One region of the Paenibacillus sp. NPDC055715 genome, then DNA from elsewhere that is predicted to be linked to it. Evidence: riboswitches for the same ligand, from Rfam matches in the RefSeq annotation. Region 1 holds a riboswitch; each other region holds the start of a gene.
The links. Region 1 has a riboswitch for glycine ahead of ACWGOO_RS18930 (alanine/glycine:cation symporter family protein). Riboswitches for the same ligand answer to the same signal wherever they lie in the genome.
Positions count from the first base shown of each region.

Region 2: it holds a riboswitch for glycine, as region 1 does, so the genes downstream of both, gcvT (glycine cleavage system aminomethyltransferase GcvT) here and ACWGOO_RS18930 (alanine/glycine:cation symporter family protein) in region 1, are expected to answer to the same signal.
Region 3: it holds a riboswitch for glycine, as region 1 does, so the genes downstream of both, sdaAB (L-serine ammonia-lyase, iron-sulfur-dependent subunit beta) here and ACWGOO_RS18930 (alanine/glycine:cation symporter family protein) in region 1, are expected to answer to the same signal.

Region 1 is NZ_JBSHGA010000014.1:23,064-27,487, reverse strand. Features, by position in the region: gene ACWGOO_RS18935 (hypothetical protein) at 1-139, shown strand, start outside; gene ACWGOO_RS18930 (alanine/glycine:cation symporter family protein) at 429-1,847, opposite strand; glycine riboswitch at 2,006-2,100, opposite strand; glycine riboswitch at 2,118-2,193, opposite strand; partial or broken gene ACWGOO_RS18925 (PTS glucose transporter subunit IIA) at 2,275-2,382, shown strand; gene ACWGOO_RS18920 (thioredoxin family protein) at 2,497-3,012, shown strand; gene ACWGOO_RS18915 (sugar phosphate nucleotidyltransferase) at 3,212-4,424, opposite strand, start outside.
Region 2 is NZ_JBSHGA010000015.1:32,394-36,817, forward strand. Features, by position in the region: gene pulA (type I pullulanase) at 1-819, opposite strand, end outside; gene gcvH (glycine cleavage system protein GcvH) at 1,355-1,750, opposite strand; glycine riboswitch at 2,048-2,236, shown strand; glycine riboswitch at 2,237-2,333, shown strand; gene gcvT (glycine cleavage system aminomethyltransferase GcvT) at 2,415-3,515, shown strand; gene gcvPA (aminomethyl-transferring glycine dehydrogenase subunit GcvPA) at 3,643-4,424, shown strand, end outside.
Region 3 is NZ_JBSHGA010000019.1:46,036-50,459, reverse strand. Features, by position in the region: gene ACWGOO_RS20730 (Ig-like domain-containing protein) at 1-580, shown strand, start outside; gene sdaAA (L-serine ammonia-lyase, iron-sulfur-dependent, subunit alpha) at 737-1,636, opposite strand; gene sdaAB (L-serine ammonia-lyase, iron-sulfur-dependent subunit beta) at 1,626-2,315, opposite strand; glycine riboswitch at 2,526-2,639, opposite strand; gene ACWGOO_RS20715 (DUF6359 domain-containing protein) at 2,853-4,424, shown strand, end outside.

The sequences.
Region 1 (4,424 bases):
CCGTTCGTTTTTAGCCGGCAATATTGTAAACGTTTATATTCAGATGCTTGCCCAAAATACGGACCTGTACTTCAAGCGGACGGCAGCTACATCGGTAATCAATCCCCCTCATACCGTTTGGGCTGGCAAACCGCCGTGACTTTTCACAAAAAGCAATTTACTCGCCAATACGGATGGCTGAACCCCCGAATGGAATGCTTCGGTCCATAACGGAAAAGTTTCCTCTTTTGTAGGCGCAATCTGGATGAAGCAAGTTCTAACGGAGGCCGCGCCGGATACGCATCTATAGAGCGCCAGCCAGCTTTATCCTGCTCTAAACGCAAAAAGGGAGTTCCTCCCAGCTTGTAATGGCTGAGGGACACTCCCTTTCGTTATCCTTGCAAATGATCTTGCAGATTCAATATTCTTAAATCCGAATATCTCGGACTTTATGAGCTGACCGTTTGTCCTTTTTCTTCTATTTCTATGGCTGCACCTGCACTGGCACCTGCAAGTATTCCTTTTTTCTTGTCAGGATACAAGGAATCCATATAGGTACGGGTTTCAGCAACGACAATTCCTGACAAGCCGAGCAGTGCAATCAAGTTCGGGAAGGCCATCATGGCGTTAAAGATATCTGCCAGCAACCAGATCGCATCCAGCTTAATAAACGCGCCGCCGGCAACCAACGCAATGAACAGATAACGATACGGCTTAATCCATTTGACACCCAGTAAGTATTCAACACAGCGTTCTCCATAGTAGTTCCAGCCAAGCATCGTGGTGAACGCGAACATAATCAGAATGATTGTGAGCAGTTCCGCACCCAGCGGGAATGCGCTCGAGAAAGCTTGCTGCGTCATCAAGCCCGCATCAGTAGGACCGCTCCATACGCCGCTAACCAGCAGCGTCAACCCGGTCATCACACAAATAATCATCGTATCTATAAAGACGCCTGTCATGGAAATCAACCCCTGCTCCGCAGGCCATTTGGTTTTGGCGGCTGCGGCTGCAATCGGTGCGCTTCCCAATCCGGCCTCATTAGCAAAAATTCCTCTCGCTACCCCGCTGCGCATCGCCAGCATAATTGTAGCCCCGGCAAATCCACCCGTCGCAGACGTCGTAGAAAATGCCGAATGCAGCACAAGCGCGAGTGCGGCAGGAATCTGATCGGCGAACCGAATCAGTACGATCATACAGATCAGCACGTACAAGCCTGTTTTGAAGGGAACGACTTTTGTTGATACCTTGGCAATGCTCTTGAGCCCTCCAATGGTAACGAGTCCCGTAAGGGTAGCAATGATCAATGCCGTTACAATCGGCGGAACACCAAAGCTGTTTTCGGTCGAGGATACAATCGCTTTGACCTGCGGAAATGTTCCAATCCCGAACAGCGCCACCAGCATTCCGGAAAAAGCGAACAGCATCGCCAGCGGTTTAAAGCGGCGTCCAAGCCCTTTTTCAATATAATACATCGGGCCGCCGGAAAATTGTCCATTCCGATCCTTCACCCGGTATTTTACCGCAAGCACACCTTCGGCATATTTCGTCGCCATCCCGAAAAAGGCTGCAACAACCATCCAGAACAAGGCACCCGGTCCGCCCAGTTTTATCGCTGTCGCGACGCCGACAATGCTTCCTGTACCTACTGTGGCCGCCAGCGCCGTACTCAGGGCCGCAAAACTGCTGACATCCCCGCTGCCTTCATTCGGGGCCTTGCCGATCAGCTTGATCGCCAGGGGAAGGCGGAAGACCTGCAACATTTTCAAACGTATGGTCAGCCATAGACCTGTTCCCATGACGAGAATGATCAGAGGAGCACCCCATATCCAACTGCTAATCGTTTCTAGCACATGTACCAAATTCATTTCAACCCGCTCCTCCAGCATATTAATAAACAAAAAAGAGTCAAATCCGCTGATTCGACTCCTGGAGAGGTTAAAGGCACGAAAAAATACAACCATCTTGTGCAGGATCAGCCACTAACAGCTCATAAAAAAGCCTAGGGCATCCCCTGTCACAGGTTATTCGCGTCTCTGTCCTTTTGCCTGAGAGTTTAAGCAGATGATATCTGCGGTGCACCTTCGGCGCCCAATTAAGGGTCTCTCCAGAGTTCTGTCCGTTTACGGTCCCACTTGTTGCTGTAATCAGCCAAGCACCTGAGAGTTTTGCCCCTTCGGTCGGAACTTACGTTCCATCTCCCGCAAACATCAACCAGACATATGAAATTGTTTTTTATTATACAAAAAAATTTCAGCTTTTTACAAGTGAAAAATTTGTGAAGTCGTTTCGTTTTTTTTTGAAAAGCACGTAAAAGAAGGCGATATGGTTAAGCAAGGGCAACTGTTGCTGGAATTTGATATCGAGCAAATTAAAGCCGCAGGCTTTACAACGGCTACGCCGAAAGCTTTCCAGATGGAGAGCTTCTTTTTCGTACATAGTGAGACAAGTATTACAGCGAAAAATGGAAATATCATTTATGATATGTATAGGGTTGTTAAATAAAGGGGGATTTCCGTGAAAAAAGGATATATCATCGGTTTAAGTGTGATTGCGCTGCTCGTCATTGCTATCGCTATTTCGGCTGTGTTCAAGTTTCAGGATCTGGAGCAGGTTGTTCAGCAGAAAGACAAAGAGATTCAAGCGAGCAAAAGCAATTATCCCGAAATATATGACCACTTGAATGCAGTTACGTTTGATGGTTTTAAGAATTTAATTCAGCAGGATCAAAGTGTGTTTGTCTATGTCGGCAGACCCAGCTGTGGTGACTGCAACCGTTTTGAGCCTAACTTTAACAAGATGATTGAACAGTATCATCTGGACTCCAAAATTACTTTTTTCAACGTACATAAAATTCATGAGGACAAGCCCCAATGGAATCAATTCAAAGCGGATTACAACGTTAAATACACCCCCACTATTGCAGAATTCAGACAGGGCAAGCTAGTTGATAAAATAGAATGGACGCCTGAAAGAGACCTCAGTACGGATGTCGTAAAAGAGTGGCTGATTTCCAAGAAGCTTATTCTATAAGCCTCTTGCTACGCTATGCATTACGGTACACGTACAAGCTGTTTATGCGGAAAAAAGGTATTCACGCGTTCAACGCATGAATACCTTTGTTAAGTAAATAAATATAAATTATCCACTATTAAAAAATAGTTCCTACTCCTTCATCACTACCTTCTGATAGCCTCGTTCATCTACATCCGAGCCCTATACTGTAGGTACTTCATAGGGTATGAGTGTCAAGCGGATCGGGAAATTCATATCGGCTAATATCCGTTTCCGATACGATATGTCCGATTTGTGACTCGATGAATTCCAAATCCCCCTCTACTGCTCCTATAAAATGCTTTGCACCGGGTTCTACGACGATGACCTCACCGGGGCTGACCGTCTGTGTTACGCCATTGATACAGACGCTTCCGATTCCTGAGACAATGGTCCAAACTTCTTTACGGAACTGATGCTCATGATAGCTGATAAATCTTCCAGCCGAAATGACAACACGTTTGGTAACTGTCTGTAATCCACTTGCCGCTTGTTGATGGGATAATACAGTTTGTTTCCCCCAGAAGCGCTCTTCAAAACGCGGGCCGATTTCAATTTCCGCCACCATATCCTTAATGCCTGTAGAAGATTGTCGATCCGTGACCAGCACGCCATCAGGCCCAGCAACGACAATAATACCTGGAACATTCCAGATGCTAACCGGAATTTCCAGTTCATTGATAATATGCGAATCATGTGAAGCTTCTGAAATATAGCCAGGACCGCTCAGCTTCGAACTCATTTCCCGTACCAACGAATCCCAGGTCCCCAAATCCCTCCACTCTCCATGGTATGGAAGCACGGAGAGCTTACGTGTCTGCTCTACTACCGCAATATCGAAGCTAGTTTTGGGTAAGTCTGCATAATTTATCGAAAGAGATTCATAGTCTGCTGGTAAACCCTTTTGCTCCAGTATGTCCAACAAAAAACCAAGTCTGAAAGCAAACACTCCGCAATTCCATAAGGCTCCTTCACGGATCAACGCTTTCGAACGGACGAGATCCGGCTTTTCTACAAATGAGCTAACTCTATAAAATGGCTGGTCAAGCGAAGGAGATGACGAAGGCACAATGTACCCGTACTTATCTGAGGGCTCGGTCGGAGCCGCTCCCATCAGTGCGATATCACTCCCCGACTGCTCTAATATAGAAGGAAGTCTGCGCAGATGCTCAAAAAATTCATCTCCCGCATATCCATCCACCGGCATGACGCCTACGATTTCATCGCGTGAGGCACCTGCAACATCATGCAAGTAGGCTGTAGCCAGTGAAATGGCTGGAAAGGTATCCCGCTGAGTCGGTTCCTCTATGACCACAGCATCTTCGCCAATTTGCCCCCGAATCAGCTCGGCCTGAGCCCCACTTGTTGAAAAATAGGCCTCATCCGTCAAA
Region 2 (4,424 bases), on a different contig from region 1:
GACACCGATGCCAGCAGTATGCAGGGATTGCACCAGCAGCTTCAGCTCCCGTATACGCGCCTCCGGGTCAGCCGGATTCGAAGAATAAGATCCCTCCGGCACATTATAGTGCTGCGGATCATAGCCCCAGTTATATTCCGTGCCCTTTTCCGCAAAAACATTCACCGTATGGAAGTCAGCCACCGGAAGTAGATGAACATGCGTAATGCCCAGCTCCAGCAGATGATCCAGTCCGATGCTGTTGCCCGCCATATCTCTTAGCCCCGTATACGTAAAAGCTGCAAACCGTCCCTGTGCGGCAGATAAGCCTTTTTCTCCAGTATTAAAATGTGTATCCATTGAAAAATCACGCACATGAAGCTCATATATAATAGCATCTGTAGCCCGGGCAAGCGTGGGGCCAGCATCCTCTTTCCATCCGTCCGGATGGGTTTGAGCCAAATCAACGATTGCCGTACGCTGTCCATTGGCTGATACCGCTGTCGCATAAGGGTCGGCCGCATAATGAAGGGTGCGGTCTGCCCATTCCAGCCTGTACATGTAATAATACTTGTTCCAGTTACCTTCCAGTTCTACGGACCATACACCCTGCTCATCACGGCTCATCGGATATTCCCGGCCACCGCTATGGTCCTGAACGTTACCTTCCTGGTCGTACAATCCAGCGTTGTCATACAGCGCTACATGGACTTGCTTCGCAGTCGGTGCCCATATTTTAAACATGCTGCCCGCAGGCGTATAAGTAAGACCCAAATCATGGCCTTCATATGTGGGATATGTTGTGTGCTCAAGCTTCTTGAGTTGACTGAAATCAGACATTCCTGTTCACCACCCATTTCTGTACATCGGCTTTCAGCCTCTGTTCATCCATCATTTATGATGTATACGACTTGTCAGTATACCAGGATTTTGCAAATTCTTCACCTATCTAGGCTATCAAAATAAGACAAGCTTGAAAAGTCGGATGATTTCAAATCCAGATGCTGCCTTCATTTCACACGCACACTCCATTTTATGACAAAATCATGAACAGGCTACAGCAGCAGCCCTCCAAGCACCATAAATAATTCCTTTTATCCCTTCACATGCATGTCAAAACCGCCAAAAAGTCAGGACAGCCTTATCATCCAATACCGTCTTTGTAACGTGAGCATTTAGTCGAGAAGCCATCTTGTCATAAGTACAATTTATGTACGAAATCCACCCTCTAAACAAGAGTAAAACACGTAATTACGCTTGCCAACAAAGATAGCAAAAAAATAGCCGCCATGCCCAATCATCGCGACTATTTTTATACAAAACCGAGCGGACAAAAGCCGCCTTATTCAGTTATCCAACCTACATTGCCCCATTATTACTCATTGGCAGTCAACTGCTCGTACTGATCCGCAGACAGCAGCTTGCTTAGTGCTTCCTCTACATCTTCTCCAATCTTTACTTCGATCATCCAACCTTCTTCATAGGGAGACTCGTTCACCAGCTCAGGTGTGCTTTCCAGCGCTTCATTCATCTTCAAGACCGTTCCCGTCACCGGAGCGAACAGGTCGGATACTGTCTTTACCGATTCAATAGTACCAATCTCTGTCCCCTGCTCAATCGTTGCTCCCTCCCCAGGCAGCTCCACAAAAACGATATCGCCCAGTTGATGCTGTGCAAAGTCCGTAATACCGATTCGTACCGTTCCATCCTCTATGCGCTGAACCCACTCGTGTTCCTCCGTGTACCAAAATTGCTGCTTCACTTCACTCATCCTGCTCCGCCTCGCTTCCCTATGGATTAAATGTTTCGCCTACCCATCCGTGACAGGTTAAGGTTATGACAACAAGAACTATCATGTCAATAATACTAACAAAAATATTTCCACTACTTCATATATCGTTCTAATTAAAAATACGACAAGATATAACAAACGCTTACATATCCTAATTTATAAATAAAATGTTTTTGAAAAGATATTGATGACATTTTTGTTGACATTTCGAATGAATTTGCGTATTAATGGGTAATAACAAGTACTTTTGGAAATACCCGATAACTGTAAACGCGGATGAACGTGGAGGGAGAGACTGCCAAAACTCGCATAGCTGTTGCCGCCTGTGAAAACAAGGTAGCAAGCGAGCCGGATCAAGCTGTTACCGGCAGGACCGGATGACGTATAGCTGATCCAAGGGCAGCGCCGAAGGAGTAAACCTGCACCGCAGGTGAATCTCTCAGGCAAAAGGACCTCTGCTGGACGCATCTCTGGAGAGCATTCGCCATACAGGCGGATCACCCAAGGGGAAACCCGGTACACACCGGGGCAACTCTCAGGTATCAAGGACAGAGCTGAAAAAAAGTGTGTGGACTGCCGTCCATACGTTTTTTTTCGGCCTGTCTTTTTTGTTTAGACGATCACACTGGATAGGAGTGAAAAAATGACTAACTTGCGAAAAACGCCGCTGTATTCGTCCTACGGCACGCTGCCGGGGGTTCGTTGCATTGATTTTGACGGCTGGGAGCTGCCTGTACAGTTCAGTGGCATTCAAAAGGAACATGAGGCCGTTCGGCAACGTGCGGGTTTGTTTGATGCATCACATATGGGTGAATTCTTGGTCGAGGGCCAGGAAGCCGAAGCATTTCTGCAACAAGTGACGACGAACGATGTCAGTCAGTTGGAGCCAGGTCAGGCCCAATACTCACTCCTGTGTTACCCGGATGGAGGTGTAGTAGACGACCTGCTTGTTTACTGTAAAGGGTCGGAGCGTTACATGCTCGTTGTGAATGCCTCCAATATCGACAAGGATTGGGATTGGCTGCTCCGCCATGCGCCTGCATCCGTTCATCTGGAAAACGTATCAGATGCGGTAGCACTTCTGGCATTGCAAGGACCTGAAGCTGCTCGTATTGCCGCAGCCGTGACAGACACGGACATTACGAATCTGGCATCCTTCCGATTCAATGAGGATGTGCAATTGTTCGGGGCAAAAGCGCTCGTCTCCCGCACCGGGTACACGGGTGAAGACGGTTTTGAATTTTATGTGCCCGCGGCGGATGCACCGGCAGTATGGGACGGATTGCTTCGCATCGGTGAGCCGTATGGTCTGGTTCCCGCCGGACTTGGAGCCAGGGATACACTGCGCTTCGAGGCGCGGCTGCCACTGTACGGACAAGAGTTGTCCGCTACCATTTCGCCACTGGAAGCTGGTTTAGGCTTCTTCGTCAAGCTGAATAAGGGAGATTTTATCGGCAGTGAGGCCCTGCAACGTCAGAAAGAACAAGGCATTCCGCGCAAGCTGATCGGACTGGAAATGCTCGACCGCGGCATCCCGCGTGCTCATTACCCCGTTTTTGCGGAAGGACAGCAAATCGGCGAGGTCACAACGGGAACCCAGTCGCCCACCTTAAAGCGTAATCTGGGTTTGGCTCTGGTAGACAGCCGTTTCAGTTCCCTATCCACGCCGCTGGAGGTCGAGATTCGTGGCAAGCGCCTGCGCGCCGAGGTGGTAGCCGCACCCTTTTATAAACGCACACGCTGATTTAAATACTCGTCTTACTAGCGATCTTGATCCGTTACTAACCGCTGCGCAGTTGGCAATCGTTTATGAATCATTTGTTAACCGTTTACGTTTTTACGATTTTGTTGGTTGAAAGGAGCCAGACCCAATGAAACAACATCGCTATCTTCCCATGACTGAACAGGATCAAGCCGAAATGCTACACGTGGTCGGCGCATCGTCCATCGAAGATTTATTCAGCGATATTCCTGAGGCGATCCGGTATGAAGGGGAGCTTCCCCTTTCTTCTCGGCTAGACGAAAGAGCCTTAACCCGCCACTTATTCGGGCTGGCCGGGCAAAACGCCAATACTGACACGCACGCCAGCTTTCTCGGCGCAGGGATTTACGATCATCATATTCCATCCGTCATCCAGCATATCACTTCACGCTCAGAATTTTATACAGCCTACACCCCCTATCAGCCGGAGGTAAGTCAGGGCGAGCTGCAAGCCATCTTCGAATTTCAATCGTATATATGCGAATTAACAGGCATGGCTGTAGCCAATGCCAGCATGTATGATGGAGCGACTGCGCTGGCAGAAGCGGGCTCATTGGCCGCCGCTGCCACCCGCCGCAAGCAGCTCATCGTATCGCGGACCGTCCATCCGGAGTCACGTCAGGTGTTGGCTGCCTATGCACGCGGGCTGGATTTGGATATCGTGGAGATCGACTGTGCAGACGGCGTAACTGATGTGAAGGCGTTAACGGCAGCCGTATCGGATCAGACGGCGGCTGTTTTGGTCCAAAGCCCTAATTTTTTGGGGGCCGTGGAAAATCTGAAGCCGATCGCTGACCTGATCCATGCGCACAAGGGTCTTATGGTCGTCAGCGCCAATCCGCTGGCGTTGGGCTTGCTAGAAGCGCCAGGCAAGCAGGGCGCGGATATTGC
Region 3 (4,424 bases), on a different contig from region 1:
CAAAGCTAATGGCAGCGGTAAGGCAACCGTTACCGCTTCTTATGGCAAGCAAAGCATTACATTTACAGTAGAAGTGGATGTAGCTCAACAGATTGAGACGGATGCTATCGCGTTATCGCTTCAATCCGGAGATCAAAAAACCATCGCGATTGTGGTCAAATCCAGTGATGGCAAAGAAAAAGACGTTACGGCCCAAGCCGAATGGAAAACGTCCAATTATAAGGTAGCTACGGTCAAAAAGGGCCGGGTTACCGCAGTAAGCTACGGTAAAACCAATATTCAAGCGAAGTTCGGCGGGAAATATATCACCGTACCGGTGGATGTCGATACGCTTAAATATTTGCAGACTAACGAAGTCTCGTTGAATTTGAAAGCAGGACAGGTAGCTAAGGTTACGGCTACAGCTACGTATAAGGATGAGTCGGAGAAGGATGTATCCAAGCCGGCTATCTGGTCCTCGTCCCGAATTATTGTTGCTACGGTCAAAGACGGCAGCATTAAGGCACAGGGTAAAGGTAAAGCTGTAATTACTGTGAAATATGCAGGTAAAACGACGAAGGTACAGGTAAATGTTCAGTAAGCTGCCCTATTTTTGGGGAGGCACATGGATGTGACTTGCAACGGAGTGAAGTGTAAAAAAGAGCAAGCATACGTCCAGGGACGATATGCTTGCTCTTTTCTTATAAGGCGACTGTTTCTCTCCCCATGTGTATTTGGGGTGGCAGTCGCCTAGAAGCTATGACTTATCCTTCTTGGCTGGTATGTTGCGCGTAAGTGATTCGGTTAAACGCTTACCAGTTGGCGTTTGGGCCAGGCCGCCTTTGGCGGTCTCGCGGTGCTTGGATGGCATCGCGCTGCCGACTTCAAGCATCACGTCGATGACTTCGTCAGACGGGATGGCGCTGCGCACACCCGCCAGAGCCATATCCGCGGCGGCAAGCGCGGTCACGGCTCCCAGCCCGTTGCGCACGATGCATGGAATCTCCACGAGTCCGGCGACGGGGTCGCAAATCAAGCCGAGGGTGTTCTTGAGCGCGAGGCCCACTGCATGGATGGCCTGTTCCGGCGTACCGCCGCGCAGCTCGACCATAGCGCCTGCGGCCATCCCGATGGCTGAGCCAATCTCGGCCTGACAGCCTCCCTCCGCACCGGAGATGAAGGAGTTGTTGGCGATGACGTAGCCAATCGCTCCAGCGGCGAACAGTCCGCGCACCATATGCTCGTCATCCCAGCCAAACCGCTCCTGCGCGCTGATGAACACGCCGGGGATGACCCCGCATGAGCCTGCGGTGGGCGTGGCGACAATGCGCCCCATAGACGCATTGACCTCCGATACGGAGAGGGCGTACGCCATAGCGAGCGCCGAGGCGTCGCCAGAGCAGGTTTCTCCTGCGCGCAAATATTCCGCCAGACGTTTGCCGTCGCCGCCCGTCAATCCGCTGCGGGATACAGTGTCCTGTGTTTGTCCCCGATGAACGGCCTCCTTCATGACTTCATAATAATCAGACATTTGGCGGAAGACTTCTTCCTCCGGTGTGTTCGTCTCTTGTACCTGTTCCTTGATCATCAGCCGGCCCATCGTAGTGGATTCCTCGGCGCACAAGGCACCTAATTCATGCAGATGGTTAAACCGCATCGGATTCAGCTCCTTTTTTTAAATTAATTATTTTGATTTCGTACATATGAGGCAATGCCCGTAATTCGGCAATTAATTCAGCCGGAGCGGGGCTATCGGTTTCAATGGCAGTGAGCGCTTCGCCATCCCGGCCTTTGCGATCTACGTGCATATAGGCAATGTTAATGTGAGCCGCGCCCAGCGCCGAAGTCACCATGCCTAATGTTCCGGGCTTATCCGAGTGAAGAAGCACCAATGTAGGCAGCTCTCCGGTTAGATTGACCCGGAATTCGTTAAGCTGCTGGACATGAATGTTTCCACCGCCGATGGAGGAGCCTAGCAGCGTGCGCTGGTCTTCGCCCTTCCATAGCTCGAAGCGGACCGTGTTCGGATGGGGGGCAGGTAGTCTGCTGACGGCGAACTCTAGTTCCATCCCGGCTTGCTCTGCACATTGCTCGGCATCCGGGATCCGGTGGTCGTCTGTATCGTAATTCAGCAGTCCGGCAATGAGTGCCAGGTCTGTGCCGTGTCCCTTGTACGTATCGGCAAATGAGCCATACAGCGTCATGCGGGCACGGTCAGGTTGCGCACCGAGCCAGTGCCGGGCAACGCGTGCGAGCCGCACCGCGCCTGCAGTATGCGAGCTGGAGGGTCCGGTCATAGCCGGACCGATAATGGAAAATACATCTTTGAAACGCATGGTGTGGCCCCCTGTATGTTTGAATACCATAGTATATGGTGATGCCGTGCCTTTGCGCGGGTGTGACGGTTTCTAATGCTGACGCAGCATGTGAGCGCAAAAAAGGACAGGATAAGGAAATCTCCCTTATCTCTGTCCTCGTTACCTGAGAGTTTTGTGCGGTGTAATACCGCCTTACCCCTTGGGTGGCTTGCGCTCTCTCCAGAGTTGCGTCAGATGACGATACATGGACCTGAGAGATTATCCGCCAGCCGGGTGCTAGCGTCTTGCTCCTTCGGTGCCGCCGGGGTGTGCTTCCCAGACAGACTCTCCCGTCATCTTCATTCGCGTATACCGTTCAACATTCCCTCCTAAGCGTAATGTATGCCATGCCCGGTGTCAATCACAGGCTGGGATTTTATATAATCAGGTACCTTCTCGAAAAAAATTATTAAACTTTACACAATTATGGATGAAATCAGGAAGGAATTAGAAGACTGATAGCTAATCTGATAGAGAACAAACTAATTTATGGAATAATGGGAGGGGCGTTTACGTATGGTAAAAGGTTTCTGGTTCACAGGTTCACGCTTGAAAGGAATGCTGCATCTGGCGGCAATCGTATCGCTGCTAGTAGGGATCTTCGTTCCATTCGGTCAGGTCAAGGCAGAAGGCGCATTGACGGTAGCGGAAGCGCTTCAGCGCCAAAGCAGTGGAAGTACGGTGACGGTAGAAGGCTACGTCGTCGGACATGCCGCCGGATCGAAAACGGCTAATTTCTCTGCACCGTTTGAAAATGATTTTAACGTACTGATTGCGGATCAGGCGAGTGAACGCAATACGTCTAAACTGTTAAATGTACAACTGACATCCGCGTATAGAGGACCATTTGGGCTGTCAGGCCATCCTGAGCTGATCGGCAGTAAAATTCGTGTGACGGGTGCGCTTGGTGCCTATAACAATTTTGGCGGAGTGAAAAGCCCAAGCGCTGTGGAACTGGTAAGCGGAAGCGAGCCTGGGAATCCCGGTAATCCTGGTACCCCGGGTCAACCTGGTACGACATTGCCGGATGGAAAAGGCAAAAAAGTGCTGTTCGATAATACGCACGCGCAGACTGCCGGAGCGGCGGATTGGGTTATAGATGGCGCCTTTTCCGATTTTGCGGGCGGACTGCGTAATGCAGGTTTTACGGTGGACCCGTTGAACCGTTCCATCCCTTTTACCTATGGAGAGCAGGCTATAACGTACGACAAGCTGCGTCCATACGATGTGTTCATCATTGGTGAAGCCAATGTTGCCTTTAAGGCATCCGAGCAGGCTGCTCTGGTACAATATGTGAAGAATGGAGGCAGCATTTTCTTCATTTCTGACCACTATAACGCTGACCGGAACAAAAACCGTTGGGATTCCTCCGAGGTTATGAACGGCTACCGCCGTGGAGCCTATTCCAATCCGGCCAAAGGCATGACTACAGAAGAAGCTGCATCACCGGCTATGCAGGGATTAACCAGTTCCGACTGGCTGGCGACGAACTTTGGCGTTCGTTTCCGCTACAATGCACTTGGTGACGTGAATGCTACGGATATCGTAGCGGCAGATCAATCCTTCGGCATTACGAAAGGTGTACGTTCGATTGCGATGCATGCTGGTTCTACACTGGCGATTATTGACCCGACCAAGGCTAAAGGAATCGCTTATATCCCTACAGGCACGAAAAAATGGGGCAATGCCGTGGACCAGGGTGTCTATAACGACGGGGGCCGTGCTGAGGGTCCTTATGCTGCTGTAGCCAAGGTAGGTCAGGGCAAGGCAGCGTTTATCGGTGATTCTTCGCCAGTTGAGGATGCCACACCGAAATATGTACGTGAGGAAAACGGACAGTCGAAGAAGACGTACGATGGCTTCAAGGAAGTGGACGATTCCACCTTCCTGGTACAGACGGTCCAATGGCTCGCATGGAAGCAGGACTATACGAAGCTGTCCGATGTGGCGGGTCTGACGCTGGACCAGCCAACACAGTTGCTGCCGTTCGAGGAGCCTGCGGCTTCCACGGAACCGCAGCCTGAGCCTTGGGCTGCTCCGGCAGCGGGCTACAAATGGTACGATCCAAGAACGTTCAAATCCGGCTCC